DNA from 3 places in the Streptomyces liangshanensis genome. Region 1 is predicted to be linked to each of the others. Evidence: riboswitches for the same ligand, from Rfam matches in the RefSeq annotation. Region 1 holds a riboswitch; each other region holds the start of a gene.
The links. Region 1 has a riboswitch for cobalamin ahead of metE (5-methyltetrahydropteroyltriglutamate--homocysteine S-methyltransferase). Riboswitches for the same ligand answer to the same signal wherever they lie in the genome.
Positions count from the first base shown of each region.

Region 1 (10,532 bases):
GGTGCGCGCGAGCCCGGCCCGCTCGGTCAGTCGGGTCATGCGGATCCTCCGGGAGGAGACGGGACAAGAGGACGGCTGAGGAGGGAAGGGGGAAGGGGGAAAGGGGGAGAGACGGTGCGGGTCGGGCCGCTCACCAGAGGACGGGCAGCGCCTCGGGACCGCGGAGCAGGCCCCCGCGCCGCGGGCGCAGCGCGTCCGGCGGCACGGCGAGCCGCAGCCGCGGCAGCCGGTCCAGCAGGCTCGCGCCCATGGCCGTGGACCCCAGCCGGGCGAGCACCGGGCCGATGAGGTGGTGCGGTCCGGGGTCCGGGGCCCCGTCGTCGGTGGGGTACGGGACGTAGACGGCTTCGCCGGCCCGGATCCGTACCCCCCGGACCGTCACGTCCTCGGCGGCGATCCGGTCGAGGCGCACACGCTCGCGGTACGGGACGAGGCACAGCAGTTCCTCGACGGCCCCCGGCAGCAGCCCGGGCTCCGCGCGCAGGCGCGCCATGTGGTCGGGGTGGGTGAGCAGCGCGTGGAGGAGGGTGGCGCCGTGGGCGGTGACCGCGTGGGTGGCGCTGATCTGCACGAGGACGGCGGCCGCGGCCGCCTCCTCGGACGTCAGCTCGTCCGTCTCCACCGCGCGGGCCAGGACCGCCACGAGATCGTCGCCCTGCGTGCGGCGCCGGGCGAGGACGCCGGTGAAGTAGGCGTCGATCTCGGCCCTGGCCCGGTCGCGCGGGGCGCGGTGCGGGGCGGTCAGGAGGATGCCGGTCCACCGGTGCGTCAGGAGCCGGTCGTGCGGGGGCACGCCCGTGATCCCGCCGACCACGGCCGACGCCAGCGGCCCGTTGATCCGCTCCGTCAGGTCGGCGGGGCCGCCCGCCCGGAGCATGGCGTCGACGAGGTCGTCCATGATCCGCCGGGCGCGCTCCTCGGCGCGGGCGAGGGCCGGCGCGGAGAGCGCCTCGGCGAGCGGGCGGCGCAGCCGCTCGGGGGCGGGCGGGCCGGCGGGGCCCAGGGCCGCGTCGAGGGGGACGAAGTGCGGGGGTGTCCGGGTGTCGTCGTGTCCGGTACGGGCCCGGCGGCCGGGGTGCGCGTCGCCGGTGACGAGCGCGGCGTCCTCGTGCCGGGTGATCAGCCAGGCGCGTCCCGCGCCGTCCGGGAGCTCGATCGGGCCGACGGGGTCCTCGCGCAGGCGTTCGACGGGGACGGGGTCGAGGTCCGGTCCGGAGGGATGCGGCACCGACCAGAAGCGGACGGGGCGCGGGTCCTCCCGCGCGGCCGGCCCCGACCACGGCGGCCCGGTGTCGGGGGTGTCCCGCGGGTGGGCCGCCGTCTCGGGTGTGTCGGTGCTCATCTCAGCTCACCGGTTCCGTCGCGGACTCCCGGCCGGCGTGGGCCGGGGTGGTCAGGACGTGCCGCGCGGACAGGGCGGGCCCGGCGAGGGAGTCGGTGGACCAGCGTCCGAGGGCCATCTCGGCGGTGATGCCGGGGCCGAAGCCCGCGATGATCCCGGTGGCGCCGTCCTCGACGCCGCCCTCGTCGAACAGCCTGCGGACCGCGTCGAGGACCACGGCGCTGGCGATGTTGCCGTACTCGGTGAGGGTGGCGCGGCTGAACCGGAACGCCTCGGGCGGGACCTCCAGGAAGTGGCTGAGGTCGTCCAGGATGCGGGGGCCGCCCGCGTGGATGATGTAGAAGTCGAGGGCCGCCGCGTCCCAGCCGTGCTGGACGGCCATCGCGCGGAGCGCGGGGGCGAGGGGTTCCATGGTGCCGGGCACCCGCTTGTCCAGCAGGAAGTGGAAGCCGGTCGCCCGGACGCTGTAGGCGATCCAGTCGGTCGTGTCGGGCACGAGGTGCGAGCCGTTGCGCTCCAGCGCGATGCCGGTGCCACCCTTGCCGCGGACGACGGCGGCGGCCACGGCGTCGCCGAAGAGGCCGTTGGAGAGCAGCGAGCCGACCCCGAGATCGGTGGGCTGGTAGCAGAGCGAACAGAATTCGCACGCCACGATGAGCACGTTCGCGTCCGGGTACGCCTGGCAGAAGTCGTGCGCCCGGTTGACGGCGGCGCCGCCCGCCGCGCAGCCGAGCTGGGCGATCGGCAACTGCCGCGTGTGGCTGGGGAAGTCCATGGTGTTGATCAGCCAGGCGGTCAGCGACGGCATCATGAAGCCCGTGCACGAGACGTAGATGATCAGGTCGATGTCGGAGGCGCGCAGTTCCGCGTGGTCCAGGGCCCGGTTCACCACCGCGGGCACCCGCGCCTTCGCCTCGGCCTCGTACGTCCGGTTGCGGTCCTCGAAGCCGGGGTGGCGGAGGGTCTCCTCGATGGGCCGGACGAGGTGGCGTTTGGCCACGCCGGTGTTCTCGATCAGCCGGAGCGCCAGGGGTAGTTGCGGGTGGTCGGCGTGGAGCGACCGCGCCAGGGCGAGGGTGTCCTCCATGGTAATCACATGCTCGGGAACCGACACATCGGGCTTACACAGAGTCGCCACGACGCGCTCTCCTTCGTTGGTGTTCGCTGGGAACTGCGGCCCACACTCTGTGGTGGTCCACCACCCCGCAACCCGGGAAACAGCCGGGAATCGGCTGCCGGGAGCAGCGTCAGGGAAGCGAGGGGGCGGGATCCGAAGGACCGTCAGGGATCTTACCTATGACTACGGAACGTAAGCGCGAAATCGGCGCATCGTCCGTTCGTGGGCGCGGCGCCCCGGCCTCGGCCCTGGTCGTCACGCGCCGGGCGGGCCGGATGCCGAAAACCGGCCATCGCGCTCCGGTGACACCATGGGGTCCAGGGATCGCGGAGACCTCTCCCCGTCCCGACGATTTGGCGCGGGGGAGACATTCGGCGAGTCGTTGAGCCCTATAGTACGGGCTGGGCGGTTTGTTTTGTGCTGGTCAACGGGGCTGCGCGGAAGGGTCTTTCATGGCAACACAGGAGCGCGCCATCCGGACGCGCATGGCGATTCTGGAGGCGGCCGGCGCGGTCTTCGACGAGTACGGCTACTCCTCCACGACCCTCACCATGGTGCTGGAGCGCGCTCAGGTCACCAAGGGCGCCCTGTACTTCCACTTCCAGTCGAAGGAAGCCCTGGCCCAGGCGGTCCTGGACGAGCAGGTGCAGCTCGGCACCGTACCCCCGCAGGCCTGCAAGCTCCAGGAGGTCATCGACATGACCTTCGCGGTGGCCCACCGGCTCCTGGACAACGCGCTGCTCCGGGGCAGTGTCCGGCTCACCGTCGACCAGAGCGCCCCTCCCGGTGTCGACCACAGCGGCCCCTTCCGCCAGTGGCCCGTCCACCTGGTGTCGTTGATGGAAGAGGCACGCGCGCAGGGTGAGTTGCTCCCCAGCGTGCGCCCGCAGGAGACGGTGGAGCTGCTGGTGGGCGCGTTCGCCGGGATCCAGCTGATGTCCCGCGCGCTGACGGACCGCGAGGACCTCGGGCGGCGCATATCGATCCTGTGGGGGCACATCCTGCCGAGTCTCGCGGTGCCCGGCCTGATGCCGAGCATCGACACCGCGCCCGACCGCGGGGCGCGGGTGACCGCGGCGATGGTCGCGGTCTGACCCGTCCCGTACCGCTCCCGGGCGGGTACGCACCGTCACCGCCAGGGGCGCTCCGGCGGGCGCGCGGCACCCCTCCCGGAATAGGAGAGGGGCTCCCGGCGCTTCAGTTAAGGGCTTAGGGTGGCGAGTGCAGTTGGTTCGCCCTGTCAGCCAGGCAGCGGCGTCGTAAGAGGGAACCCGGTGCGAATCCGGGACTGCCCCGCAGCGGTGAGTGGGAACGACCGCCGTCATGAGCACTGGATCCGACCGGGTCCGGGAAGCGACGGCCAGTAGGTGTCTCGTCCGACGAGACGTGCCCGCGAGTCCGAAGACCTGCCACTGCCCGCGTACGAACACCGTGCGCGGAGATCCCGGTGACCTCGTGGGCGGGTCGGCGTACATATCAGGCGGTCGCGTGTTCCCGTACAGCCATGGGACGTGACCCGCCCGATCTGTGGCTCCTCTCGCGCCCTCGACCGTCCCCGGGACGGCAGAGAACCGCTCGCGAAGGAGAGTTCTGTGACAGACAAGTCCGCAGCCGCGGCAGCACGGGCGACCGTGCACGGCTACCCCCGCCAGGGCCTGAACCGCGAACTCAAGAAGGCCGTCGAGGGCTACTGGAAAGGCACCGTCGACGCCGGCGCGTTGCGCGCGACGGCGGCCGGACTGCGCCGGGCGAACTGGCGCCGGCTGGCCGACGCCGGGATCCACGAGGTGCCGACCGGCGACTTCTCGTTCTACGACCACGTCCTCGACACCAGCGTGATGGTCGGCGCGATCCCCGCCCGCCACCGCGAGGCCGTCACGGCCGACGCGCTCGACGGGTACTTCGCGATGGCGCGCGGCACGCAGCAGGTCGCGCCGCTGGAGATGACCAAGTGGTTCGACACGAACTACCACTACCTGGTGCCCGAGCTGGGCCCCGACACCGTGTTCACCGCCGACTCCGCCGAGCAGGTCGCCCAGCTGAGGGAAGCCGTCGCGCTGGGCCTCACGGCGCGCCCCGTGCTCGTGGGTCCGGTCACCTACCTGCTGCTGGCCAAGCCCGCGCCCGGTGTCGCCCCGGACTTCGAGCCGCTGACGCTGCTCGACCGGCTGCTGCCGGTGTACGCGGAGGTGCTGGCCGACCTGCGGGCGGCCGGCGCCGACTGGGTGCAGCTCGACGAGCCCGCGCTCGTCGAGGACAGGACCCCGGCCGAGCTGAACGCCACCGCCCGCGCCTACCGGGACCTCGGGGCGCTCACCGACCGGCCGAAGCTGCTGGTCGCGTCGTACTTCGACCGGCTCGGCAAGGCCCTGCCGGTCCTCGCCAAGGCGCCCGTCGAGGGGCTCGCCCTCGACTTCACCGGCCCGGCGGCCGCCAACCTCGACGCCCTCGCGGCCGTCGGGGGCCTGCCCGGCAAGCGCCTGGTCGCGGGGGTCGTCAACGGCCGCAACATCTGGATCAACGACTTCGCGAAGTCCCTGTCGGTGCTCGGCACGCTCCTCGGGCTCGCCGACCGGGTCGACGTGTCGTCCTCCTGCTCCCTCCTGCACGTCCCGCTGGACGTCACGGCGGAGCGGGACATCGATCCGCGGATCCTGCGCTGGCTCGCCTTCGCGCGCCAGAAGACGGAGGAGATCGTCACGCTGGCCCGGGGCCTTGCCCAGGGCACGGACACGATCGCCGCCGAACTCGCCGCGAACCGCGCCGACCTGGCCTCGCGCGCCGGATCCGCGCTCACCAACGACCCGGCGGTCCGCGCCCGCGCGACGGCCGTCACGGACGCGGACGGGCGCCGCGCCGCCCCGTACCCGGAGCGGGCCGCGGCCCAACGCGCCCACCTCGGGCTGCCGTTGCTGCCGACCACCACCATCGGTTCGTTCCCGCAGACGAACGAGCTGCGCGCGGCGCGCGCCGACCTGCGCGCCGGACGCATCGGCACCACCGGGTACGACGAGCGCATCGAGGCCGAGATCCGGGAGGTCCTCGCCTTCCAGGAGAAGGCCGGCATCGACGTGCTGGTGCACGGCGAGCCCGAACGCAACGACATGGTGCAGTACTTCGCCGAACAGCTCACCGGCTACCTCGCCACCCGGCAGGGATGGGTGCAGTCGTACGGCACCCGCTACGTCCGCCCGCCGATCCTGGCCGGGGACATCTCGCGTCCCGAGCCGATGACGGTCCGCTGGACCACGTACGCCCAGTCGGTCACCGACCGGCCGGTCAAGGGCATGCTCACCGGTCCCGTCACCATGCTGGCCTGGTCGTTCGTCCGTGACGACCAGCCGCTCGGCGACACCGCGCGGCAGGTCGCCCTCGCGCTGCGCGACGAGGTGGCCGACTTGGAGGCGGCCGGCACCCCGGTCATCCAGGTGGACGAGCCGGCGCTGCGCGAGACGCTGCCGCTGCGCGCCGAGGACCGCGCGGCCTACCTGGACTGGGCGACCGAGTCGTTCCGTATCACCACCAGCGGGGTCCGGCCGGCCACCCAGATCCACACGCACATGTGCTACGCGGAGTTCGGCGACATCGTGCAGGCCATCGAGGACCTGGACGCCGACGTGATCAGCCTGGAGGCGGCGCGGTCGCACATGCAGGTCGCCGACGAACTGGCGGCGGCCGGCTATCCGCGCGAGGTGGGACCCGGGGTCTACGACATCCACTCCCCCCGCGTGCCCTCCGCCCAGGAGGCGGCGGCCCTGCTGCGCAAGGGACTTGAGGCCGTGCCCGCGGAACGGCTGTGGGTCAACCCGGACTGCGGGCTGAAGACCCGCGGCTGGACGGAGGTGCGCGCCTCGCTGGAGAACCTGGTCGAGGCCGCCCGTGAGGTACGGGGCACCCTGCCCGCCACGGCCTCCTGACCCGGCGGCGGCCGGGGCGGACAGAGCGGATGTTTCCCGACATCCGGTCAACTGCTCCGCCCCGGCCGCCGTCAGGCGCTGTGGCGATCCCCGTCGACAGGCGGTACGGTCGCGTGGACATGACGACGGTGTGACGGAAGTCCGGTGAGAATCCGGCACGGTCGCGCCACTGTGTACCCGTACCTCTGCGGGAAGTCAGACCCGGCACCTTCGTCTCAGGCACCACGATCGGGACGCGTGTTCCCCAGGAGGTTCGGCCATGGCACACTCCGCCGCCCCCGCGACAGCCGCAACACCGGCTCTCACTCCCCTCTCGCTCAAGGAGATAGCCCCCTGGGCGCTCTTCTTCGGCGTGCTGATGCTCGTCCTGCTCTACTTCGTCGGCGCGGAACAGGGCGCCCTGTCGGTCATCTCCGGTGAGAGCGTGCACGAGTGGGTCCACGACGGACGCCACCTGCTCGGCTTCCCCTGCCACTGACCGGCCGGGAGACCTCCGCCCATGAACTCCATATCCGTCCGCGCCCTGCTCGTGCGCGGCATGCTCGCCGGGCTCGGCGCCGGTGTGCTCGCCCTGATCGTCGCCTACCTGCTCGGTGAGCCCTCCGTCGACGCGGCCATCGCGTTCGAGGAGAGCCACAGCCACGAGCACGGCGGCGAGGAACTCGTCAGCCGTTCCCTCCAGTCCACCGCGGGCCTCGCCACCGGTGTGCTGATCTTCGGCATCGCGGTCGGCGGCATCGCCGCCCTCGCGTTCTGCTACGCCCTGGGCCGCGTCGGCCGGTTCGGACCGCGGGCGACCGCCCTCCTGCTGTCCGTCGGCGCGCTGCTCACGGTGTACGTCGTGCCGTTCCTCAAGTACCCGGCCAACCCGCCCGCCGTCGGCAACGGCGACACCATCGGGAAGCGGACGACGCTGTACTTCCTGATGATCGTGCTCAGTGTCCTGCTCGCGGCCGCCGCGCTCCTGCTCGGCCGCCGTCTCGCCCCGCGTCTGGGCAACTGGAACGCCACCGTGGCGGCGGGGGCGGCCTTCGTCGCCGCCGTCGGACTGGCCTACGGCTTCCTGCCGACGATCAACGAGGTGCCCAAGGACTTCCCGGCCACCCTGGTCTGGGAGTTCCGGCTGTCCTCGCTGGCCGTCCAGGTCACCCTGTGGACCACGTTCGGCCTGCTCTTCGGCCACCTCGCCGAGCGGCTCCTCGTCCCGAGGACCGACCGGGTCACCGTGCCCGCCGGTACGCCGGCGGTGGAACCGAAGGCCACCGCCACGGCGGGCTGACCAGCGCCGCACCGACACGCCGATGCCCCCGGGAGTCATACCCTGGGGGCATCGGGCGTTTCGCCCTGTTCGGCCCGTCCGGCCCGTTCGACCTGGGAGAACCGTGGACGTCGATCTGAGGAAGCTCCGCTACTTCGTGGCGGTCGCCGAGGAACTGCACTTCGGGCGCGCCGCCGAGCGGCTGCACATCGCCCAGCCGGTCCTCTCCCGCCAGATCCGCGCGCTGGAGGAGGAGCTGCGGGTCCAGCTCCTCACCCGGGACCGGCGCTCGACCGCCCTCACCCCGGCCGGCACGCAGGTGCACCGGGACGCGGTGTCGTTGCTGGCCGCCGCCGAGGGCCTGCTGCGCCGGGCGCGGCGGGCCGCGGGCGGCACGGACCGGCTGACGGTCGGATTCATGCCCGGCATCACGGTCACCACCGCCGTCCAGGCCCTCACCGCCCGCCACCCGGGCCTGACGGTGGACGTCCTGCGGACGTCCTGGGAGGACCAGACGCAGGCGGTACGCGACGGGCGGGTCGACGTCAGTTTCGTACGGATGCCCGCCGACCGCTCCGACCTGAGCCTGCGCCCGCTGTTCAGCGAGCCCAGGGTGGCGGTCCTGCCGCGCGGACACCGGCTCGCGGGGAAGCAGTCCGTCGACATCGCCGACCTGGCGGGTGAGCGGCTGCTCCAGGACCCCGACGCGGTCCCCGAGTGGCGGGACCTGCCCCACCGGGTGCCCGACGAGGACCCCCGGCCGGTCCCCGCCGTCCGCACCGTCGAGGAGAAGCTCGAGTACGTGGCCGCCCTCCAGGGAGTGGTCGTGCTGCCCCGGTCCACCGCGCTGTACTACACCCGCCCCGACCTCTGCCAGATCACCGTCGCGGACATCGAGCCCGGTCAGGTCTGCCTGGCCTGGAGCGACCGGCACCCGGGGGCGCTGACCCTGGAGTTCGCGGACCTGGCCGCCGGGATCTACGCGGACGGTCCCTGAGCCCCCGTACCGCCGGACGCCCTTTACCTCCGGCGTAATCGACCCCGCCGGGGAGGCGAGGCAGGCTTGGACGCACCGGGTCCCGGGCGGCGCACTCCGCCCGGGGCCCGGGTCCCCGACCCACCGCACCTCGCCGGAGGCTGATCCGCCATGTCCGTGAACCCGTACGAGACCGCCGTCACCCGTTACTTCGAGGCCTGGAACGCGCCGTCCGCCGAGGCGCGGGCCAAGGCGGTGGCCGCCGCCTGGACCGAGGACGGCGGGTACACCGATCCGCTGGCGGACGTCAGCGGGCAGGAGGCGGTCACGGCCGTCGTCGCCGGGGCCCGGGAGCAGTTCCCCGGGTTCACGTTCCGGTTGGCGGGCGCGGTCGACGGCCACCACGGTGTCGCGCGCTTCGGCTGGGAGCTGGTCTCGGACGCGGACGGTTCGGTGCCGGTCACGGGCTCCGACGTCCTCACGCTGGCCGACGACGGCCGGATCGACCGGGTGTACGGCTTCCTGGACCGGGTGCCGGCCGGGGCGTGACCGGCACGTGACCCCGGGGGCTAGGGGGCGGGTACGGCGGGGGTGGCGGGGAGTCCGGCCCGGAGGCTTGTGAGAGCGCTCCCAGGGCGTCAGCATGCTCCGTATGAACGTGCCCGCCGCCACCCCGGCCCCCTCCTCCGCCGCCCCGTCCCCCTACGTCCGCGCGTACTGCCCCGGGGATCTCCCGGCGGTGTACGACATCTGCGTGCGGACCGCGCACGAGGGCCGGGACTCACGCCACCTGTACCCGGACCCGGAGCTGATGCCGAGCATCTTCGCCGCGCCCTACGCGGCGCTGGAACCCGAGCTGGCGTTCGTCCTCGACGACGGGCACGGCCGGGCCGCCGGGTACATCCTCGGCACGGCGGACACGCCCGCCTTCGCGCGGGCGTTCCGTTCCGTCTGGCTGCCGACGCTGACCGGCCGCTATCCGGCGCCGGCCGGGCCGCCCCGGACACCGAGCGAGGAGATGATCGCGCTCATGCACGATCCGGAACGGATGGTGCTGCCCGAGCTGGCCGCGTACCCCGCCCATCTCCACATCGACCTGCTGCCCGACCAGCAGCGGAAGGGACACGGGCGGGCGCTCGTGGTCCGGTTCCTCGGGGCCCTGCGGGAGCGGGGGGTCGGGGCGGCCCATCTCGCGATGGTCACCGCGAACACCTCGGCCCGGGCCTTCTACGACCGGCTGGGCTTCCGGCCGATCGCGGTGCCCGACCCGGGCCCGATCACGTACCTGGGGCGCTCGACGGCGGTGGACTAGGGGCACGCGACCGGTGCCGCCGGTCCCCACGTGCTCAGTGGCGGTGACCCGCCGCGCTGCCGTGCGGCGCCACCTCCTCGATCGACGCCAGGTCGTCGGCCGTCAGGTCGATGTCCGCCGCGCGGGCGTTCTCCTCCAGGTACGCGCGCCGCTTGGTGCCCGGGATCGGGACGACGTTACGGGCGATCAGCCAGGCCAGCGCCAACTGCGTCACCGTGACGCCCTTGGCCTCGGCCAGGGCGGCGATCCGGTCGGCCAGCGCGGCGTTCTCGGCGATGTTCTCCTCCGAGAAGCGCTCCAGGCCGCGCCGGGCGTCGTCCGGCGCCAGGTCCTCGCGGCGGGTGATCCCGCCGCCCAGGAAGCCCCGCCCGAGCGGGGAGAACGCGACGAAGCCGATGCCCAGCTCCCGTACGGTGTCCAGCACGTCGTTCTGCTCGACGTCCCGGCTGAACAGGGAGTACTCCGACTGGAGCGCGGTCAGGGGGTGGACCGCGTGGGCCCGGCGGATCTGGTCGGGGGTCGCCTCCGACAGGCCGAGGTAACGGACCTTCCCGGCCCTGACCATCTCGGCCATCGCGCCCACGGTCTCCTCGACCGGCACGTCGGGGTC
Region 1 covers NZ_CP050177.1:299,781-310,312, forward strand. The annotation lists gene HA039_RS01300 (cupin domain-containing protein) at 1-39, opposite strand, end outside; gene HA039_RS01305 (cytochrome P450) at 131-1,342, opposite strand; gene HA039_RS01310 (type III polyketide synthase) at 1,344-2,480, opposite strand; gene HA039_RS01315 (ScbR family autoregulator-binding transcription factor) at 2,912-3,553, shown strand; cobalamin riboswitch at 3,670-3,887, shown strand; gene metE (5-methyltetrahydropteroyltriglutamate--homocysteine S-methyltransferase) at 4,052-6,376, shown strand; gene HA039_RS01325 (CbtB domain-containing protein) at 6,636-6,854, shown strand; gene HA039_RS01330 (CbtA family protein) at 6,876-7,655, shown strand; gene HA039_RS01335 (LysR family transcriptional regulator) at 7,759-8,631, shown strand; gene HA039_RS01340 (nuclear transport factor 2 family protein) at 8,782-9,159, shown strand; gene HA039_RS01345 (GNAT family N-acetyltransferase) at 9,263-9,922, shown strand; gene HA039_RS01350 (aldo/keto reductase) at 9,957-10,532, opposite strand, start outside.

Region 2 (10,532 bases), 2.3 Mb from region 1:
GATGACCGGATTGTTCCGGTTCGAGTTGACGTCGGCCGAGGGCGCCCAGTTGAAGTTCACGCCGCAGGCGGCGAGGCGGCGGCCCAGTTCCCTGGCGACGGCCCGGGTGAGGTCGAGGTCGTCGACCGTGCCGAGCGCGTAGTTGCCGGGGAACGACGAGCCGTGCCTGACCTCCAGGCGGGTGACGTCACCGCCCTCCTCGTCGATGGCGACGAGGAGGTCGTCGCGCTCGGCCCGCAGGCGGGTGGTGAGCGCGGAGATCTGCTCGGGGGTGCGGATGTTGCGGCCGAACAGGGCGACCGAGGACAGCCCTTCGCCGATCCGGCGCAGGACCCAGTCCGGCGGGGTGTCCCCGGCGAAGCCGGGCTGGAGGACGGCGAGCGCGTCGCGGGTGAGGGTGTCCGTACCGCTCAGGAGTGTGGTCATGGGTGGTGTTATCCCTTCACCGCGCCGGCCGTCAGACCGCCGACGGCGCGGCGCTGGAGGAAGGCGAAGACGAGGAGCACGGGGAGGGCGAAGAGCGTGGACGCGGCCATGGTCGCGCCCCAGTCGCTGCCGAAGGCGGTCTGGAACTGGGTCAGCCAGAGCGGCAGGGTCTGCGACTCCTTCTCCTTGTTCAGGATCAGGACCATCGCGAACTCGTTCCAGGCGGTGATGAAGCCGAAGAGCGAGGTCGACATCAGGCCGGGGGCCAGCAGCGGGAAGATGACCTTCATGAACGCCTGGCCGCGGTTGCAGCCGTCGATCAGGGCGGCCTCCTCCAGCTCCACCGGGACGGCGGCGATGAAGCCGCGCAGGGTCCAGATGGTGAAGGGCAGGACCATGACGAAGTAGATCGCCGTCAGGGTGCCGAGGCTGTTGAGGTAGTCGCCGTCACGGGCGATCATGTAGACCACGATGACCATGACTTCCCACGGTGCCATCTGGGCCATCATGATGCCGAGCACCAGGCCCTTGCGCCCGCGGAATTTCATCCGGGCGATGGCGAAGGCGGCCGCCAGGGCGACGACGAGGGAGATCAGCACCGCGCCGATCGTGACGATCAGGCTGTTCGTGACGTACGTCCAGAACAGGTCGACGCCGGTCGCCTTCGTGTAGTTGTCGAAGGTCGGGGTGAAGAGGAAGACCGGGTCCTTGGTCAGGATCTCGCTCTGCGGCTTCAGCGAGGACGCGAACATCCAGTAGACCGGGAAGATCAGGACCAGGGCGATGAGGAGCGCGCCGCCGTTCTTGGCGATCGCGCCGGCCCGCAGGGGCTTCTTGTTGCGGACCGCGGGGGCCTCGGGGGCCGCGTCGGCGGGCGCCTTCGTGAGGGTGGTGCTCACTGCTCCTCCTCCTGCTTCAGGATCAGGCGGAAGTAGAAGGACATGATGGCGATCAGCATCACGATGGTCAGTACGGAGATCGCGGCGGCGAGACCGTACCGGAACAGGCCCTGGCCGGTGATGTACGCGTACACGGGGAGGGTCTCGGACGCGTGGTCCGGGCCGCCCATGTTCATCGCGTACACCTGGGCGAAGGCCTTGAACACCCAGATGATCTCCAGGAACGTGGTGATCATGAAGAAGGGCTTGAGGTTCGGGAAGACCACGGACCAGAAGGTGCGCCAGCCGTTGGCGCCGTCCATCTTCGCGGCCTCGTAGAGCTCGCTGCCGATGGTGGTGAGACCCGCGTACATGTTCAGCGCGACGAAGGGGATCGAGCCCCACACGATCAGCAGCGTGACGATGACGAGGGTGGAGAAGCCGGTCTCGAACCAGTTGTGCTGTTCGTAGCCGGAGAATCCGAGGCTCCGCAGGACCCAGTTCGCGACACCGAACTGCTCGTCGAACAGCCACCGGAAGACGGTCACGGAGGCGACGATGGGCATGGCCCAGGCGAGCATGAGGGCGAGCGAGAGGACCAGGCGCATCTTGGTGCCGAGGCGGTTGAGCAGCACGCCGATCAGCGATCCGATGACCATGATCAGGAGGACGTTGGCGACCGTGAAGACGAGGCTCCGGAGGACGACGGTCCAGAAGTCCGGGTCCTTGAGCAGCTCCGTGTAGTTGTCGAAGCCGACCCATTCGGGTACCCGGGTGATCAGTTCCTTCCGGTTGACCTGCTGGAAGGAGAGGATCACGTTCTTGACGAGCGGATAGAGGAGCAGCACCGCCATCGAGATCACCGCGGGGGCGATCAGCAGGTACGGCACCAGCCCGCCGAGCCGGGAGCGTCTACCGCGTGGAGGGGTGTGGATTTCCTGGGATCCGGTGGGGGGAGGCGGAGTCGTCGACTCCCCTGCCGCCCTTCCGGGCGCGTCCTCGGGGGCGGTGGACACCGCTCCCTGGGAGTGCACGGTCATGGTCTTTCCTCGCGGTTCTGGGGCTCCCGCGCCCGCCGGGGCGCGACCCGCGGACGACGGGCCGCTTGCACGAACGAAAACCCGGTGGCGCGGCCGGTGCAGAACACCGCCCGCACCACCGGGTCGTGACGACTACTGCTGGTTGAGGCGCTCGTCGATGACCTTGTCGGCCGCTTCGCCGGCCTTCTTCGGGTCTTCGCCGTTCAGGACCTTGGTCATGTAGTCCTTGATCGGGTTGGGCGCGGTCTCGACGTTCGCCCAGCCCGGGGTGACCGGGGTGATCTTGCCGACGGGCGCCGACTTGGCCATGGCCTCGGCGAACGAGCCCGCGGGCGGCGCGAACTGCGACGCGTCGTTGTTCGGCAGCAGGGCGCCGCCGGTGACCTTCGCGTACTCGGCCATCTGGGCCTTGCCTGCGGCGAGGGCCAGCCACTCCTTGGCGAGGTCCTTGTTCGGGGAGCGCTCGGCCACCGCGAGGTTGGAGCCGCCGAAGAACACGGAGCCCGGCTTGTCAGCGGTCTTGCCCGGGATCGGGAAGTAGCCGAAGTCGGCGGTCTTGCCGGCCTTCTTCATCGCGTCGATCGCGCCGCCGGCCTCCCAGCCGAGACCGATCCAGGACGCGACGCCACCCTTGGGCACGACGTCGGTGGACTGCTGAGGCGTGGCCTCGTCCTTGTCCTTCGGGGCGGTGGAGAAGGACTGGAGTTCCTTGTAGAAGTTGATGGCGGCCGTGGCCTCGGGGGAGGCCAGGTTGCCCTTCCACTTGTCGCCGTCCTTGACCGCGAGGTCGCTGCCCTCGTCCCAGACGAAGCCGGAGTACACGTACCAGCTCTGGCCGGGCAGGTAGATCGGCTGGACCTTCTTGTCCGACGCCTGGATCTTCTTCAGGCCGGCGATCCACTCGTCACGCGTGGTGGGCGGGGTCACCCCGGCCTTCTTGAAGACGGCCTTGTCGTAGACGACGACGCGGCTGGCGGCGTACCAAGGGGCGGAGTACAGCTTTCCGTCCAGCTCGGTGGAGGCCAGCATGCCCTTGTTCCAGCCGTCGTAGCCGAGCGCCGCCTTGTCACCGGTGAGGTCCGCGAGACCGCCGGTGACCGCGTAGCCCGCGGTCTGGGTGTTGCCGAGTTCGAGGACGTCCGGCGGGGTGTCCTCGGAGAGGGCGGTGGTGACCTTCTCCTGGATGCCGTTCCACTGCTGGATCTCGACCTTGACCTTGACGCCCTTGTGGGCCTTCTCGAACTCCTGGTTGACGCCCTTGATCCAGGCTGGGGGAGCGGAGCCGTCCATGACCCAGACGGTCAGGTTCTTGGTGCCGCCGGCCTTTGTGTCGCTACCTTTGTCGTCCGAACCACATGCGGCGATGCTGACCATCATGCCCGCGACACCTATCGCCGCGACGAGCTTGCGCTTCACGCCACCCTCCTCAGGGATGCCTGCAACTGCTGCCCACCGCGAAGCCATACGACTAGTAGTGACTGTGGGGTCGGGGGCTTGGCCTTGAATGGTTTAGACCAGTACCGGGAGCTTGGCCTAGACCTTTGGGGGTGTCAAGGGTGTATAAGAAGGACAGTCGCGTCCGTTATCGGACCGACACCTGAGGAGGGGCGACGACCCGTGAGCGGTCCGTGCCACCATGTGAGCCGCGACAGACGGAGGAGCCGGTGACGGCAGCAGCACAGTCGGGAAGGCAGGCCATGGCCACGGACGGCGGCGGTACGGAGTCCGAGGCCACGACTCCCGTACGCACGGCGCGCGTGCCCAAGTACTACCGTCTCAAGCGGCACTTGCTCGACATGACGGGGACACTGGCCCCCGGCACACCTGTTCCCCCCGAGCGTACTCTCGCCGCCGAGTTCGACACGTCGAGAACGACGGTTCGGCAGGCGCTCCAGGAACTGGTCGTCGAAGGACGACTCGAACGCATCCAGGGCAAGGGCACGTTCGTCGCCAAGCCCAAGGTCTCCCAGGCCCTCCAGCTCACCTCGTACACCGAGGACATGAGGGCCCAAGGGCTGGAACCCACGTCCCAGTTGCTGGACATCGGGTACGTCACCGCGGACGACACGCTCGCCGGGCTGCTCGACATCACCGCGGGCGGGCGGGTCCTGCGGATCGAACGGCTGCGGCTCGCCAGCGGGGAGCCCATGGCCATCGAGACCACCCACCTGTCGGCGAAGCGCTTCCCCGCGCTGCGCCGCTCGCTCGTCAAGTACACGTCGCTCTACACGGCGTTGGCCGAGGTGTACGACGTGCGCCTCGCGGAGGCCGAGGAGACGATCGAGACCTCGCTCGCCACGCCGCGGGAGGCCGGGCTGCTGGGCACCGACGTCGGTCTGCCGATGCTGATGCTGTCCCGCCACTCGATCGACGGCCACGGCGAACCGGTCGAATGGGTGCGGTCGGTCTACCGGGGCGATCGTTACAAGTTCGTGGCGAGGCTGCGCCGGCCGACCGACTGACCGGCCGGGGGGTTCCCTCGGCCCTGGCCGTCCCCTAGATTTCCTGCGCGTTGCAAAGGCGATCAGTGGAACGGCGAGCAGTGAGGGGACGAGCGCGCATGTCAGAAGCACCTCCAGAAGCACCGTCAGGACCCGGGGGGAGCCCCCCTCCCCCCGTGGTCACCCCGGTCCGCGTGGTCATCGCGCTCTGTCTGGTCGCGCCCTTCGTGGCGCTGCTGTGGGTGGGTTCGTACGCGAAGACCGACCCGGCGTTCATCGGCATCCCGTTCTTCTACTGGTACCAGATGCTGTGGGTCGTCGTGTCGGCCGTACTGACCATGGTCGCCCACCAGTTGTGGCAGCGTGACCAGCGCGCCCGTACGGGATCCGGGAAGGGCGGTGGCTCGCGATGAACGACGGTGTGAACGGCGTCGCCCTCGGCGTCTTCATCTTCTTCTTCCTGGCCGTCACGGTCATGGGGTTCCTCGCGGCGCGCTGGCGCCGGGCCGAGAACGAGCAGAGCCTCGACGAATGGGGCCTGGGCGGGCGGTCGTTCGGCACGTGGGTCACCTGGTTCCTGCTCGGCGGTGACCTCTACACGGCGTACACCTTCGTGGCCGTGCCCGCGGCGATCTACGCGGCGGGCGCGGCGGGCTTCTTCGCCGTGCCGTACACGATCCTCGTCTACCCGCTCATCTTCACCTTCCTGCCGCGGCTGTGGTCGGTGTCGCACAAGCACGGGTACGTGACCACCTCGGACTTCGTCCGGGGCCGGTTCGGCTCCAAGGGGCTCTCGCTGGCGGTCGCCGTCACCGGGATCCTCGCGACCATGCCGTACATCGCGCTGCAACTGGTCGGCATCCAGGCCGTGTTGGACGTGATGGGCGTCGGCGGCGGCAAGGACACCAACTGGTTCGTGAAGGACCTGCCGCTGCTGATCGCGTTCGCGGTGCTCGCCGCGTACACGTACTCGTCGGGGCTGCGGGCACCCGCGCTGATCGCGTTCGTGAAGGACACCCTGATCTATCTGGTGATCATCGTGGCCATCATCTACATCCCGATCAAACTCGGCGGCTTCGACGACATCTTCGCGAAGGCGGGCGACGCGTTCGCGCAGAAGAACCCGGCGACCGGGGCGCCACGCGGCGCGCTCGCGCCGGGCGAGGCCCAGCAGTGGGGGTACGCGACCCTCGCGCTCGGCTCGGCGCTCGCGCTCTTCATGTATCCGCACTCGGTCACGGCGACGCTCTCCAGCCGCAGCCGCGAGGTGATCCGGCGCAACACCACGATCCTGCCGCTGTATTCGCTGATGCTGGGCTTGCTGGCGCTGCTCGGCTTCATGGCGATCGCCGCCGGGGTGAAGGTCGACAACGGGCAGCTGGCGATCCCCCAGCTCTTCGAGAACATGTTCCCCGACTGGTTCGCGGGCGTGGCCTTCGCGGCGATCGGCATCGGCGCGCTGGTGCCGGCCGCGATCATGTCGATCGCGGCGGCGAACCTGTTCACCCGCAACATCTACAAGGACTTCATCAGGCCGGACGCGACCCCGGCGCAGGAGACGAAGGTCTCCAAGCTGGTGTCGCTGCTGGTGAAGGTGGGGGCGCTGGCCTTCGTCCTGACCATGGACAAGACCGTCGCGATCAACTTCCAGCTGCTGGGCGGGATCTGGATCCTCCAGACGATGCCGGCGCTGGTCGGCGGGCTCTTCACCCGCTGGTTCCACCGGTGGGCGCTGCTCACCGGCTGGGCGGTGGGCATGCTGTACGGCACGATCGCCGCGTACGGCGTCGCGAGCCCGACGCAGGCGCACTTCGGCGGTTCGTCGAAGGAGATCCCCGGGATCGGCGAGATCGGCTACATCGGCCTGACGGCCTTCGTGCTGAACCTCGTGGTGAGCGTGGTCCTGACGTTCGTCATGAAGGCGCTCAAGGCCCCGGAGGGCATCGACGAGACGACCCCGTCGGACTACACGGCGGACATCGGCGACCCGGGCGTCAAGAAGGACCTCCCCCTGGCCCCGACCACCCCGTCGGACCCGGACCCGGTGCGCTGAGGGTGCGCTGACGGGCGCCGAGGGGCGCCGACGTACGGCGGAAGGCGGGCCGCCCGGACTCCGGGCGGCCCGCCTTCCCGCTTCCGACACACGGGGGCGAAACGGGGCGCGACACTACATCTAGGGGGTGCCTCATCGTGCGCCCCCCAGATGTATGCTCGACCTCGTTGTCGACGCAGGGGAATCCGGTGTGAATCCGGAACTGTCCCGCAACGGTCTGCTGTGGTGTGCTTTGTCATACCCGTGAGTCCGAATACCTGCCGGCAACGCATCCGGCTCGACCGAACCGGATGCCAGGACGTCCGGGCCTCGAGGCTGGGCCGGAGACGCCGTGGTTCGTGCTGCCCGCAGACGGGTCGTACGGCCCCCGCGCCCCCGCTTCCCCGCCGACGGCCCAGAGCCGAGCGAGGGAGAGCACCACGTGACCATCGCGCCAGCCGATCCGGCTTCAGGCATCTCCGAGGTCTCCGCGCAGGAGACCGACGGACCCGGGACCGCGTTGCTGCGGCTCCTCACCGACCTGACCGCCGATCTGCCCGACACCGACCCCGGACGCGTCGCCGGCGCCGCGCTGCGTGGCCGCAACGCCCGGTCGGACGAGGCCGAGCTGCGCGAGCTCGCCACCGAGGCGGCCGCGGGGCTCATCTCCGAGGACCCGGCCTACTCCCGGCTGGCCGCCCGGCTGCTCACCCGTACCATCGCCGAAGAGGCCGCGAGCCAGGGCGCCGTGGCGTTCTCCGCGTCCGTCGCCGTGGGGCACCGCGAGGGCCTCATCGCCGACCGCACGGCCGAGTTCGTCGCGCTGCACGCCGACTTCCTGGACGCGCTGATCGACCAGGACGCCGACGACCGCTTCGGCTACTTCGGGCTCCGTACCCTCTTCAGCCGGTACCTGCTCCGCCACCCGATCACCCGCAAGGTCGTCGAGACCCCCCAGCACTTCATGCTGCGCGTCGGCGCCGGTCTGGCCGAGGACAACAGCGTCCGCGCGCTGGACGAGGTCGCCTCCCTCTACCGCCTGATGAGCCGCCTGGACTACCTCCCGTCCTCGCCGACGCTCTTCAACTCCGGTACGCGCCACCCGCAGATGTCCTCCTGCTACCTGCTCGACTCCCCGCTGGACGAGCTGGACTCGATCTACGACCGCTACCACCAGGTGGCGCGCCTGTCGAAGCACGCGGGCGGCATCGGCCTCTCGTACTCCCGCATCCGCTCGCGCGGTTCGCTGATCCGCGGCACCAACGGGCACTCGAACGGCATCGTCCCGTTCCTGCGGACCCTCGACTCCTCGGTCGCGGCGGTCAACCAGGGCGGCCGGCGCAAGGGCGCGGCCTGCGTCTACCTGGAGACCTGGCACGCGGACCTGGAGGAGTTCCTGGAGCTGCGGGACAACACCGGTGAGGAAGCGCGCCGTACGCACAACCTGAACCTCGCCCACTGGATCCCGGACGAGTTCATGCGCCGCGTCGACGCGGACGGCGAGTGGTCGCTGTTCTCCCCCGCCGACGTCCCGGAGTTCGTGGACCTGTGGGGCGACGAGTTCGACGCCGCGTACCGCAAGGCGGAGGCCGCGGGCCTGGCGCGGAAGACCATCCCGGCCCGTGAGCTGTACGGCCGCATGATGCGCACGCTCGCCCAGACCGGCAACGGCTGGATGACCTTCAAGGACGCGTCGAACCGTACGGCCAACCAGACCGCCCTGCCCGGCAAGGTCGTCCACTCCTCCAACCTCTGCACGGAGATCCTGGAGGTCACGGACGACGGCGAGACCGCCGTCTGCAACCTCGGCTCGGTCAACCTCGGCGCCTTCGTGCTCGATTCGGGCGAGATCGACTGGGAGCGGCTGGACGAGACCGTCCGTACCGCCGTCACCTTCCTCGACCGGGTCGTGGACATCAACTTCTACCCGACCGAGCAGGCCGGCCGCTCCAACGCCAAGTGGCGCCCGGTGGGCCTGGGCGCGATGGGCCTCCAGGACGTCTTCTTCAAGAAGCGCCTGCCCTTCGACTCCGCCGAGGCCGCCGCGCTCTCCACGAAGATCGCCGAGCGGATCATGCTCGCCGCGTACGAGGCGTCCTGCGCGCTCGCCGAGCGCAGCGGCCCGCTCCCGGCGTGGTCGGAGACCCGTACCGCCGCCGGGGTCCTGCACCCCGACCACTACGACGTCGAGCTGAACTGGCCGGAGCGCTGGGACGCGCTGCGCGCCCGCGTCGCGAAGAGCGGCATGCGCAACTCCCTGCTCCTCGCGATCGCGCCGACCGCGACCATCGCGTCGATCGCGGGCGTGTACGAGTGCATCGAGCCGCAGGTCTCCAACCTCTTCAAGCGCGAGACGCTGTCGGGCGAGTTCCTCCAGGTCAACTCGTACCTGGTGCAGGAGCTCAAGAACCTGGGCGTCTGGGACGCGCAGACCCGTGAGGCGCTGCGCGAGTCCAGCGGCTCGGTGGCCGGCTTCACCTGGATCCCGGCGGAGGTGCGCGAGCTGTACCGCACCGCGTGGGAGATCCCGCAGCGCGGCCTGATCGACATGGCGGCGGCCCGTACGCCGTTCCTCGACCAGAGCCAGTCGCTGAACCTGTTCCTGGAGACGCCGACCATCGGGAAGCTCAGCTCGATGTACGCGTACGCCTGGAAGAAGGGCCTCAAGACCACGTACTACCTGCGCTCGCGCCCCGCGACGCGCATCGCCCGCGCGGCGGGCGGCGCCCAGGCCGCGGCCGCCGCGCCGGCCGCCACCATCCCGCTCCAGCAGGCGTCTTCTTCGCCGGCTCAGTCCGGCAACCCGATGGTCCCGGACGCGGACGCGATCGCCTGCTCCCTGGAGAACCCCGAGTCCTGCGAGGCCTGCCAGTAATGAGTTCCACCGAGAAGAACCTGCTCGACCCGGGCTTCGAACTGACCCTGCGCCCCATGCGCTACCCGGACTTCTACGAGCGCTACCGCGACGCGATCAAGAACACCTGGTCGGTGGAGGAGGTCGACCTCCACTCGGACGTCGCCGACCTCGCCAAGCTCTCCCCCGGCGAGCAGCACATGATCGGCCGGCTGGTCGCGTTCTTCGCGACGGGCGACTCGATCGTCTCCAACAACCTGGTGCTGACGCTCTACAAGCACATCAACTCCCCCGAGGCGCGGCTGTACCTGTCCCGCCAGCTCTTCGAGGAGGCCGTGCACGTCCAGTTCTACCTGACGCTGCTCGACACCTACCTGCCCGATCCGGACGACCGGGCGGCCGCGTTCGACGCGGTGGAGGAGATCCCGTCGATCCGCGAGAAGGCGCAGTTCTGCTTCCGCTGGATGGACTCGGTGGAGAAGATCGACCGGCTGGAGACGAAGGCGGACCGCCGGCGCTTCCTGCTCAACCTGATCTGCTTCGCGGCGTGCATCGAGGGGCTGTTCTTCTACGGGGCCTTCGCGTACGTGTACTGGTTCCGCTCGCGCGGTCTGCTGCACGGCCTGGCCACCGGCACCAACTGGGTGTTCCGTGACGAGACGATGCACATGAACTTCGCGTTCGAGGTCGTCGACACCGTCCGCAAGGAGGAGCCCGACCTCTTCGACGACGCGCTCCAGCAGCAGGTCACGGACATGCTGAAGGAGGCCGTCGAGGCGGAGTTGCAGTTCGGCCGCGACCTGTGCGGCGACGGTCTGCCGGGCATGAACACGGAGTCGATGCGCGAGTACCTGGAGTGCG
Region 2 covers NZ_CP050177.1:2,561,212-2,571,743, forward strand. The annotation lists gene HA039_RS10840 (glycoside hydrolase family 3 protein) at 1-426, opposite strand, end outside; gene HA039_RS10845 (carbohydrate ABC transporter permease) at 435-1,253, opposite strand; gene HA039_RS10850 (carbohydrate ABC transporter permease) at 1,322-2,344, opposite strand; gene HA039_RS10855 (extracellular solute-binding protein) at 2,477-3,760, opposite strand; gene HA039_RS10860 (GntR family transcriptional regulator) at 4,042-4,806, shown strand; gene HA039_RS10865 (DUF3311 domain-containing protein) at 4,905-5,198, shown strand; gene mctP (monocarboxylate uptake permease MctP) at 5,195-6,838, shown strand; cobalamin riboswitch at 6,981-7,117, shown strand; gene HA039_RS10875 (ribonucleoside-diphosphate reductase subunit alpha) at 7,260-9,692, shown strand; gene HA039_RS10880 (ribonucleotide-diphosphate reductase subunit beta) at 9,692-10,532, shown strand, end outside.
Region 2: another riboswitch for cobalamin. It lies ahead of HA039_RS10875 (ribonucleoside-diphosphate reductase subunit alpha); the one in region 1 lies ahead of metE (5-methyltetrahydropteroyltriglutamate--homocysteine S-methyltransferase).

Region 3 (10,532 bases), 5.8 Mb from region 1:
CGGTGACCAGGCCGTCGCTCCAGAGCGCGAAGACGTGGCCGGGGACCGCGGCGAGGGCCACGGGCCGGCTGCCGTCGCGTCCGTGGGTCCAGCGCAGGGCGCCGGTGCGCGGGTCGCGTGCCTCCACGCGGGCGGCCGCGGCGCGCGGGACGGGTTCCGGGCCGACAAGGGCTCCGGGGGCGGTGCGGTACGTCCGCAGGTGGTCGCCGAAGGGCGCGGGGCGGGCGTGGTGGGCGGCGGTCACGAGGGGGAGGGCGAGGAGGGCCGGGAGGAAGGCGAGCGCGAGACGCCCGCCGGTCGGAGCGGTCACCGCCCCAGTCAACAGCCGGGTACGGCCCCGGCGCCGTCGGCCGGCCGCCGTGTCGCCGGGCGGTCGGGGGGCGTTGTCAGTGCCGGGTGCCAGACTGAGATCCACGTCACATTCGACAGCGTGTCCGTACGAGCGCGCCCGTACGAAGGAGTGATCGGCATGGCCGGCGACCCGAGCATCTTCCCGACCGTCCTGTACAAGGACGCGAAGGCCGCCCTGCGGACCCTGACGGAGGGCTTCGGCTTCACCGAGGTGCGGGTGTACGAGGGCGAGGACGGCACCGTGCTCCACGCGGAACTGGCCTGTGGCAACGGAATGGTGATGCTGGGTTCCCGGGGCCGGGAGGGCGTCTTCGCGCGGGCGCTGGCGGATTCGGGGCCGGTGGGGATCTACGTGGTGATCGAGGACGTGGACGCGCACCACGCCCGGGCCGTGGAGCACGGCGTGGAGATCCTGATGCCGCCCACCGACCAGGACTACGGGTCCCGGGACTACCTGGCACGCGACGCGGAGGGGAACGTATGGAGCTTCGGGACGTACTCCCCCAGCGCCGCCCCGGCCGGCTGAGCCGGGGCGCCCCGCCGGACGGGCGGGGATGCCGGGAGGGGCGCCGTTCAGGCGCCTCCGGTGTGGACCTGGAACGCGGCCCGGCGCACGGCCTTGGCGAGGGCCGGGTCGGGGTGCGCGGCGGCGAGGGCGACCAGGACCTGGACCGTACGGGGATGGCCGATGGCCCTGACCTCCCTGAGCAGGGCGGGCACCGTGCCCTGCACGGCGGACTCCAGGTGCCGGACGAGCAGGTCGGTCTCGCCGTGGTCGGCGACGGCCGCGGCGGTGTCCACCCAGAGCCAGGTCGACTCCTCACGGGTCAGGACGTCGGCGGCGTCGTCGGGGTCGGCGCCCTCGTACTCGGCGAGCCACAGGAGCGCGTACGGCCGCAGGGACGTGTCGTTCACGGCGGCCCGCACCGACGGCTCGGCGGGCGCTCCGACGACCCGCAGCGCCTCGAAGGCGAGGCCGCGCAGCAGCGCGTCCTCCCCGCGCGCGACGGCGAGCAGTTCGGTGATGGCGCTCCCGACGGTGCGCGCGGCGAGCCAGGCCCGGTACTCGGCCCGTGCGGGACCCGGGGTGAGCCGGGCGCAACCGCGCAGCATGTCCTGGGCGTTCTGCTCGATGTTGCCGGCGGGGCTCTGCGCGGCGACGCAGATCTGCTCCAGCTTGACCCACACCGCCCAGTTGCCGAGGGGGGTGAGGGTCGCCTGGCCCTTGCCCAGCGTCAGCGCGCCGACGGCGGCCAGGCCCTCCAGGGCCCAGTCGAGGAGCGGCGGCAGCAGTTCCTCGTCGGAGACGTCGGAGACGTCGGAGGCACCGGGGACGTCCGGAGCCTCGGCGCCCTCGGGGCCGTACGCCACCTCCGGTACCTCGCAGCGCTCCTCGTGGAGTTCGGCCACGCGCTGCTGGAGCAGGTCCAGCAGCGCCGGCGCGGTCACGGGTCCCGCGGAGAGCTGGAGCAGGGAGAGCACCTGCGGGACGGCCTCGACGACCTCGGCGACGGTCGCGGGGGCGACGTCCTCGGGGGCGGGGTGGACGAGCGACCAGGCGTCGAAGAGCGCCACCCAGCCGCGCAGGACAGCGCTGTCGTCGCGGTCCCAGGCCTGGAGCCGCCAGCCGGGGCGCACGGTCCCGCCGTGCAGCTCGACCAGTCCGGCCAGCCGGGCGCGGTCCCAGCTCGCGCGGACCTGTTCCGCCGTCAACTCCAGCGCGGCCGAGGCCCGTTCCTGGGTGTGCGCGGCGAGATGCCCCGCTCCGGGGTCGCGGTCGACGGCCGCCCAGCGGGCGATCCGTACGGCGTCGGCGAGGACGGCCCTCGCCTGGCGGGCCAGCTCCGCCGGAGGCGGAGTGCCCTCGGGCGGCCGGGGTGCGGGGCGGCTGCGCCCGTCGGTCACAGCCCGTCGTGCCGTGGTCAACGGCCTCGGGGTGACAAGTCGGAGTCTGGAGTTGCGCGCCAATTGCTCATCAGGCTTTCGGGACGTCACGGGGGCAGTCTTCCCGGTGACTGCCCGAAAGCCCAAACGGAACCTCTTCCCTCGCTCCTGGACCGGTGGGGAGAGCCCCTCCGACGAGGCCAACGGAGCGGTACGGATGGGGTGAAAGCGCGCTTCCGGAGTCTCGTGGGGCAGGGCGTGGGACGGGTCCGGGGACGGGATGTGGGGGTGGGGCGTCCGCTACATCAGGGGCACGAGGAACCGGCGGAGGGTTTCCTCGTAGTCCTCCGGGTCGGCGTTCCACATCGCGCCGTGCGGGGCGTGCGCGACGGGATGAAGGGCGATCAGTTCCGGTCGGTGGGCGGCGAGCGCGCGGGCGGGCTCCCAGGGCGCGAGGGTGTCGCCGGGGCCGTGGAAGATCAGGGTCGGGACCCGGAGGTTCCGGGGGTCCGCGGCCTGGCGCAGCCGGTTCCCGTGGAGCCCGGTGCTCCCCTGGGCGGCCCTGACCGCGAGCGGCATCAGCGCCGCGGGGACGCCGCGGGCCGAGGCGAGCGCCCGGAGCGTGGTCTCCCAGTCGAGGACCGGCGAGTCCAGGACGAGGCCGGAGATCCGCGCGGTGAGCGTGGAGTCCGCGGCGGCGCGCAGCGCCATGGAGGCGCCGGTCGACCAGCCGTACAGGATCACCCGCTCGGCGCCGTACCGGACGGCGTAGCGGATCGCCGCGTCGAGGTCGTGCCATTCGGAGTCGCCGAGGTGCCCGAGGCCGTCCGGGGACCGGGGCGCGCCCGCGTCGCCGCGGTAGGCGAGGTCGAGGACCGGGAACTGCCGGCCGGTGAGGAACGGCAGGAGGTTCAGCGGGTGCTCGCGGGTGGCGCCCAGGCCGTGCGCGGTGATCACCCAGGTCTCGCGGGCGCCGGGGACGAACCACGCGGGCAAAGCGCCCAGTTCACCCGGGATCAGCACCTCTTTGTGGTCGATCCCCAGGGCCGTGGTGGGGTCGCCGCTGTGCAGCCGGGGGGTGAGACGGACGCGCGCGCCGGGGGCGAGCGTGCCGTGGCCGACGCGTTCCAGGCGCCGGACGACGGTGTGGGCGTCGCGTGCCTCCCCGTCGAGGACGGGCCCGACGACCGCGTGCAGGCCCGGGGCCTCCAGGCCGTAGGTGCCGGGCCGTACGGACGCGAGGCAGCGGGTGAGGGTGACGTGTCCGGCGGCCGTGGCGTGCACGGTCAGCCAGGGGTCGCCGGGCAGGGGGCGCCCGGGCGATGCCTTGAGCGCGGCATCGCTGGCGTACCGGCCGGCCGCCACCGCGGCCGCGCCGACACCGATGAGTGTGGAGACGGCCGCTGCCGTCACAGTTGCCGGGCGCATCTTCTCAGTGTCGGTACGGCGGCGGCGGACGGCCACCGGGCGTGGGCCGTCAGGGCCGCGGACCGGGGCGGCGACCGGGCGGGCTCAGGGCTTCTGGCCGTACCCCTTGAGCTTCTCGCCGACCTCGGCGACCTGGGCCTCGGAGAGCAGGGCGGGGGCGTGACCGGGGACGGAGGAGGCGGTGAGCCAGACGCGGCACATCCACTCCAGCTGGGCCGTGCGGTCGTACGCCCGGTCCAGCGAGTCGCCGTAGGTGACGGTGCCGTGGTTGCGGAGCAGGCAGCCCGTGCGGTCGCGCAGGGCGTCGCGCATGTGGGCGGCCAGTTCGGGGGTGCCGTACGTCGCGTAGGGGGCGACCCGCACCGGGCCGCCGAGGGCCGCCGCCATGTAGTGGATCAGCGGCAGTTCGGTGACGAGCGTCGAGACGGCGGTGGCGTGGACGGCGTGCGTGTGGACGACGGCCGTGGCGTCCGTGGTGCGGTAGATCTCCAGGTGGAGCGGCAGTTCGCTGGTCGGGGCGAGACGGCCGGAGACCCGGCGGCCCGCGAGGTCGACGGCGAGCAGGTCCCCGGGCGTGAGGCGGTCGTAGGGCACCCCGCTCGGGGTGACGAGCACCTCGTCCCCGACGCGTACGGAGACGTTGCCGGACGTCCCCACGACAAGCCCTTCGGCGGTGGTCCTGCGGGCGGTCGCGACCAGCTCCGCCCAGGCCCGGTCCCGCGCGTCGTCGTGCCCTTCGGCGGGGCGCTCCGCGGCCCGTCCGGTCAGATGATCCGTCATATGACGATCCTGTCAGGCGGGGTGGAAAAAGGGCAGGTCGGACAACGGATCCGGGGGGCCGGGGAGTCATTCAGGAGAGACACCCCGAGTACCTCCTCAGTTAACCTCCCGTTCACCCTGCATCCTTACGTTCACCGTGGCCACCGACGTCGAACGATTGCCTGGGTAAATGGAACACTTCACGCTGCTCCTCGCGATCGTGATCGCGACGGCTCTCGTGTTCGATTTCACGAACGGTTTCCACGACACCGCCAACGCGATGGCGACGACCATCTCGACCGGCGCCCTGAAGCCCAAGACCGCGGTGGCGATGTCCGCCGTCCTGAATCTCGTCGGCGCGTTCCTGTCCGTGGAGGTCGCCAAGACGATCTCCGGCGGACTCATCAACGAGTCGGGCATCCGTACCGAAGTGATCTTCGCGGCGCTGGTCGGCGCGATCATCTGGAATCTCTTCACGTGGCTCCTGGGACTCCCGTCGAGTTCCTCCCACGCCCTGTTCGGCGGCCTCATCGGCGCCACCCTGATGTCCGTCGGCGCCTCCGGTGTCAACGGCGGCGTGGTCATCACCAAAGTCCTCATCCCGGCGCTCGCCGCGCCAGTCGTCGCCGGGCTCGCGGCCATGCTCGCCACGCGGCTGACGTACCGCATCAGCGCCCGTACGGACGAGAAGGCCACCGCCAAGGGCTTCCGGGCCGGGCAGATCGCCTCCGCCGGGCTCGTCTCCCTCGCCCACGGCACCAACGACGCGCAGAAGACGATGGGCGTCATCACGCTGGCGCTCGTCACCGGCGGGGTCCTCTCCCCCGGCTCCAACCCGCCGCTGTGGGTCATCGTCTCCGCGGGCACGGCGATCGCGCTCGGCACGTACCTCGGTGGCTGGCGCATCATCAAGACCATGGGCACCGGCCTCACCGACCTGCGCCCGCAGCAGGGCTTCGCGGCCCAGACCAGCGCGGCGACGGTCATCCTGGCCTCCTCCCACCTCGGCTTCTCGCTCTCCACCACGCAGTCGTGCTCCGGCGCCGTGATGGGCGCGGGACTGGGGCGCAAGGGCGGGGTCGTGCGCTGGTCGACCGCGACCCGGATGTTCGTCGCCTGGGGGCTGACGCTGCCCGCGGCGGGCCTGGTCGCCGCCGGCGCGGAGTACCTGACCGGTCACGGCACCTGGGGCGTCACCGTCGTGGCGATCCTGCTCGTCGCCGCCTCCGCCGCCATCTGGCTCGCGTCGCGGCGCCGCCCGGTGGACCACACGAACGTGACGGGGGCTGATGTGGTGCCGGTCAACGTGCCCGTGGACGCCGGGTCGGTGGACGCCGTGGCCGTCGGCACCGTAGGCGTCGACACCGGGTCCCCCAGCCTGGCGGCCACCATTCCGGGCCCCGCCGCCCTGCCCACCCCGCCCGCCGTCGCCGGCGAGTCCGCGCGCACCGCCACGGTGTAAGGAAGCGATCACATGAAAATCGACTGGGCAGCTCTCGGCTCCGTGTTCGGCGTCAGCCTCGTGTCCACCATCGGCCTGGTGGGCCTCTTCACCCTCGGCATCGTGGCCCTGGCCAAACAGGAGTCGGCGGCCTCCGGTCCGGCCGGCTCCTCCGGCGGATCCGTGGCCCTGGCGCGCACCGGCGCCTACGCCTGCTTCGGACTGTGCGCGGCGGCCGTCGCGTACGGCATCTACCTGATCGTGGCCTGACCGCCCGTACCGTACCCGCGCCCCGGGGGCCGGCCTCGTCCTGACACCGGGACGGGCCGGCCCCCGGGTCCGTCATGTGGGGCTTCGCACACTGCCCCGCCGCAGGTCAAGGGCGGGTTGACGGGTGTTCTCGCAGCGTGGTGGACTGCCGGGGCCAATTACGGCGGCAGCAGAGGAAGCCGGTGCGAATCCGGCGCGGTCCCGCCACTGTCACCGGGCACGGTGTCCCTCCGGGGATCCGTCCCGGGAGCCAGGAACTCTCGCCGCCGCGTCATCCGTCGAGCCGGGGCGCGGACCCTGAGTGAGGACACGTCGCCATGCCTGGCCGCGCGTACGCCGCCGTTCCCGTCGGCCGAGCCCTTTCCGGACACCCCCTCCCCTCCGCCGCTCCCGGCCGGGACGCCGCGCGGATCCACGCGTACGGGGCCCTGGGCGGGTTGCTCGCCGATCTGCTGCTGGGCGATCCCCGCCGGGGCCATCCGGTCGCGGCGTTCGGGCGCGCCGCGGGGGCCGTGGAGCGGGTGCTGTGGCGGGACCACCGGGGCTGGGGCGCGTTGCACACGCTGGTCTGCGCGGGCGGCGCCGTCGGGCTGGGCGCGGTGGTGGCGCGCGGAGTACGGGGACCTGGCGTACCGGGACCAAGGGCTCTGGGGTCCGCGCGTGCCGGGTTCACGCGTCGTGATGCCGCCTCCGTCGCGTTGACCGCCGCCGCCACCTGGTCCGTCGTCGGCGGTACGTCACTGGCGCGCGAGGCGCGGGCCATCGGCCGGGCGCTCGCCGCCGGGGACGTCGAACTGGCCCGGGAGCGGCTGCCGCACCTGTGCGGCCGCGACCCGCAGTCCCTCGACGCCCAGCAGATCGCGCGGGCCGTGGTGGAGTCCGTCGCCGAGAACACCTCCGACGCGGTGGTCGGCGCGCTCGTGTGGGGCGCCCTCGCGGGGGTCCCCGGGCTGGCCGGGTTCCGGGCCGTGAACACGCTGGACGCGATGGTGGGGCACAAGTCCGCCAGGTACCGCCGGTTCGGCTGGGCGTCGGCCCGCCTGGACGACGTGGCCGGCCGGCCCGGCGCCCGGCTGACCGCCGCGCTGGCCGTCGTCGCGGGCGGCGATCCGCGCGGGGCGTGGCGGGCGTGGCGCCAGGACGCGCACCGGCACCCGAGCCCCAACGCGGGCCCGGTGGAGGCCTCGTTCGCGGGGGCGCTGGGGGTACGGCTGGGCGGGACGCTCGCGTACGGCGGCCGGGTCGAGCACCGCCCGGTGCTGAACGGCGGCGGCCGGCCCGTGGAGATCGCGGACATCGAGCGCGCCGTCCGGCTGTCCCGCCGCGTGAGCGCCTGCGCGCTGGCGGTGTGCGTGGCGGCGCGATTCGCCCACGCGGCGGGGGTGGACGCGGCAGCGGGGGCGGGTTCGGGAGCGGGAGCGGGTTCGGGAGCGGGAGCGGGTTCGGGAGCGGGAGCGGGTTCTGGCTCGGGAGCGGGGGCGGCGGGCTTCGGATCGGCGGCGGGCTCGGGGTCGGCTGCGGGGTCGGGATCAGGCTCGCGGTTGGGCTTGGTGGCGGGTTTGGTAGCTGGCTTGGGGTCGCGCCCGGGATCAGGCGTGGGGTCGCGCCCGGGCTCGGGGTCGGGGGCCGTGGCCCGGTGGGGGCTCGGGGTGGCGGTGGGTGGCGGGATCGGGGTGGCGGCGGGCTGCTGGGCGTGGGTCGGCGTGGGGCTCCGTGTCGGTGGCGGGAGGCAGTTGTGAGGGGGCGGGGTGGGCTCGGGGGTGGGCTGCTTGTCGCCGGGACCACCTCCGACGCGGGCAAGAGCGTCGTCACGGCCGGCATCTGCCGGTGGCTCGTGCGCCAGGGCGTCAAGGTCGCGCCCTTCAAGGGCCAGAACATGTCCCTCAACTCGTTCGTCACGCGCGAGGGCGCGGAGATCGGCCGCGCCCAGGCGATGCAGGCGCAGGCGTCCCGCGTCGAGCCGACCGCGCTGATGAACCCCGTCCTGCTGAAACCGGGCGGGGACCGGACCAGCCAAGTGGTCCTGATGGGGCGCCCGGTGGGCGAGATGAGCGCCAGGGGCTACCACGGCGGCCGGCAGGAGGCGCTGCTCGGGACCGTGCTGGAGTGCCTGGCCGAGCTGCGCCGTACGTACGACGCCGTGATCTGCGAGGGCGCCGGCAGCCCCGCCGAGATCAACCTGCGCCGCACCGACATCGTGAACATGGGCATCGCCCGCGCCGCGCGCCTGCCGGTGGTCGTGGTCGGGGACATCGACCGGGGCGGGGTGTTCGCCTCGTTCTTCGGGACGACCGCGCTGCTGAGCCCCGAGGACCAGGCGCTGGTCGCGGGGTACGTGGTCAACAAGTTCCGGGGCGACGTGTCGCTGCTGGAACCGGGGTTGGAGATGCTGCGCGGCCTCACCGGACGCGCGACCCTCGGTGTCCTGCCGTGGCGGCCGGGGCTCGGCATCGACGAGGAGGACGGGCTGCGGGTGTCGCTGCGCGGCGCGGTACGGGAGTCCGCGGCGTCCGCCCCGTACGGCGAGGACGTCCTGCGGGTCGCCGTGTGCGCCGTACCGCTGATGTCCAACTTCACCGACGTGGACGCGCTGGCGGCCGAACCGGGCGTGGTCGTGCGGTTCGTGGACCGGGCCGAGGAGGTGGCGGACGCGGACCTGGTGGTCGTGCCCGGCACGCGCGGCACGGTGGGCGCCCTGGCCTGGCTGCGGGAGCGCGGCCTCGCGGACGCGCTGGCCCGCCGGGCGGCGGAGGGCCGTCCCGTGCTGGGCGTCTGCGGCGGCTACCAGGTGCTGGGCGAGCTGATCGACGACGAGGTGGAGTCGCGGGCGGGGGTCGTGGCCGGGCTCGGACTGCTGCCGGTACGGGTGCGGTTCGCGCGCGCGAAGACGCTGGGGCGGCCGGTGGGCGTGGCCCTCGGCGAGTCCGTGGAGGGGTACGAGATCCACCACGGCGTCGCGGAGGTCGACGGCGGCTCCGCCTTCGTCTCCGACGCGGGCGGCACGGCGCTGGACGGGTGCCGGGTGGGGTCGGTGCGGGGGACGCACTGGCACGGGGTGCTGGAGAACGACGCGTTCCGGCGGCGCTTCCTCACGGAGGTCGCGCGCGAGGCGGGGCGCCGGTTCGTACCGGCGCCGGACACGAGCTTCGGGGCGCTGCGGGAGGAGCAGCTCGACCTGCTGGGAGACCTGGTGGAGGAACACGCGGACACGGACGCGCTGTGGCGGCTGATCGAGGAGGGCGCCCCCGGGGGGCTGCCGTTCGTCCCGCCCGGTGCGCCATGACGCCGTCCGGCCCGGGTCCGGCGTCCCTCGTCCTGACCCGGCCGGCAGCCCGGCCCATACCGATCGCACGCGAAGGAGCCCTATGAGTACCCCCTTTCCGTTCACCGCCGTGGTGGGAATGGACGATCTGCGGCTCGCGCTGCTCCTCAACGCCGTCAGTCCCGCGGTCGGTGGAGTGCTGGTCCGTGGGGAGAAGGGCACCGCGAAGAGCACCGCCGTGCGGGCGCTGTCCGCGCTGATGCCCGAGGTCGACGTGGTGGCGGGCTGCCGGTTCAGCTGCGATCCCGCCTCGCCCGACCCGCGGTGCCCGGACGGCCCGCACGAGAGCGGTCCGGGCACCCCCCGGCCCGCGCGGATGGTCGAGCTGCCCGTCGGGGCCTCGGAGGACCGGCTCGTCGGGGCGCTCGACATCGAACGGGCCCTGTCGGAGGGCGTGAAGGCCTTCGAGCCGGGGCTCCTCGCCGACGCGCACCGCGGGGTGCTGTACGTGGACGAGGTCAACCTCCTCCACGACCACCTGGTCGACCTGCTGCTGGACGCCGCCGCGATGGGCGCCTCGTACGTCGAGCGCGAGGGGGTCTCGGTACGGCACGCTGCGCGCTTCCTGCTCGTCGGGACGATGAACCCCGAAGAGGGGGAGCTGCGGCCGCAGTTGCTCGACCGGTTCGGGCTGACCGTGGAGGTCGCCGCGTCCCGGGAGCCCGAGTCGCGGGTCGAGGTCGTACGGCGGCGGCTCGCGTACGACGACGACCCGGCCGGGTTCGCGGCGCGCTGGGCCGGGGAGGAGACCGCGCTGCGCGAGCGGATCGTGACCGCGCGGGCCCTGCTGCCCGAGGTACGGCTCGGCGACGCGGCGCTGCTGCAGATAGCCGCGACGTGCGCCGCGTTCGAGGTGGACGGGATGCGCGCCGACATCGTGATGGCGCGGACCGCGACGGCGCTGGCCGCGTGGGCCGGGCGTACGGACGTGCTCGCGGAGGACGTCCGGCAGGCGGCGCTGCTCGCGTTGCCGCACCGGCGGCGGCGCAACCCGTTCGACGCGCCGGGGCTGGACGAGGACAAACTCGACGACACGCTGGAGGAGTTCAAGGGCGAGGACGACGATCCCGAGCCCGA
Region 3 covers NZ_CP050177.1:6,143,574-6,154,105, reverse strand. The annotation lists gene HA039_RS26730 (hypothetical protein) at 1-310, opposite strand, end outside; gene HA039_RS26725 (VOC family protein) at 470-877, shown strand; gene HA039_RS26720 (hypothetical protein) at 925-2,256, opposite strand; gene HA039_RS26715 (alpha/beta hydrolase) at 2,536-3,663, opposite strand; gene HA039_RS26710 (class II aldolase/adducin family protein) at 3,748-4,443, opposite strand; gene HA039_RS26705 (inorganic phosphate transporter) at 4,613-5,884, shown strand; gene HA039_RS26700 (hypothetical protein) at 5,897-6,133, shown strand; cobalamin riboswitch at 6,258-6,412, shown strand; partial or broken gene HA039_RS26695 (cobalamin biosynthesis protein) at 6,451-7,503, shown strand; gene HA039_RS26690 (cobyric acid synthase) at 7,869-9,416, shown strand; gene HA039_RS26685 (putative cobaltochelatase) at 9,499-10,532, shown strand, end outside.
Region 3: another riboswitch for cobalamin. It lies ahead of HA039_RS26695 (cobalamin biosynthesis protein); the one in region 1 lies ahead of metE (5-methyltetrahydropteroyltriglutamate--homocysteine S-methyltransferase).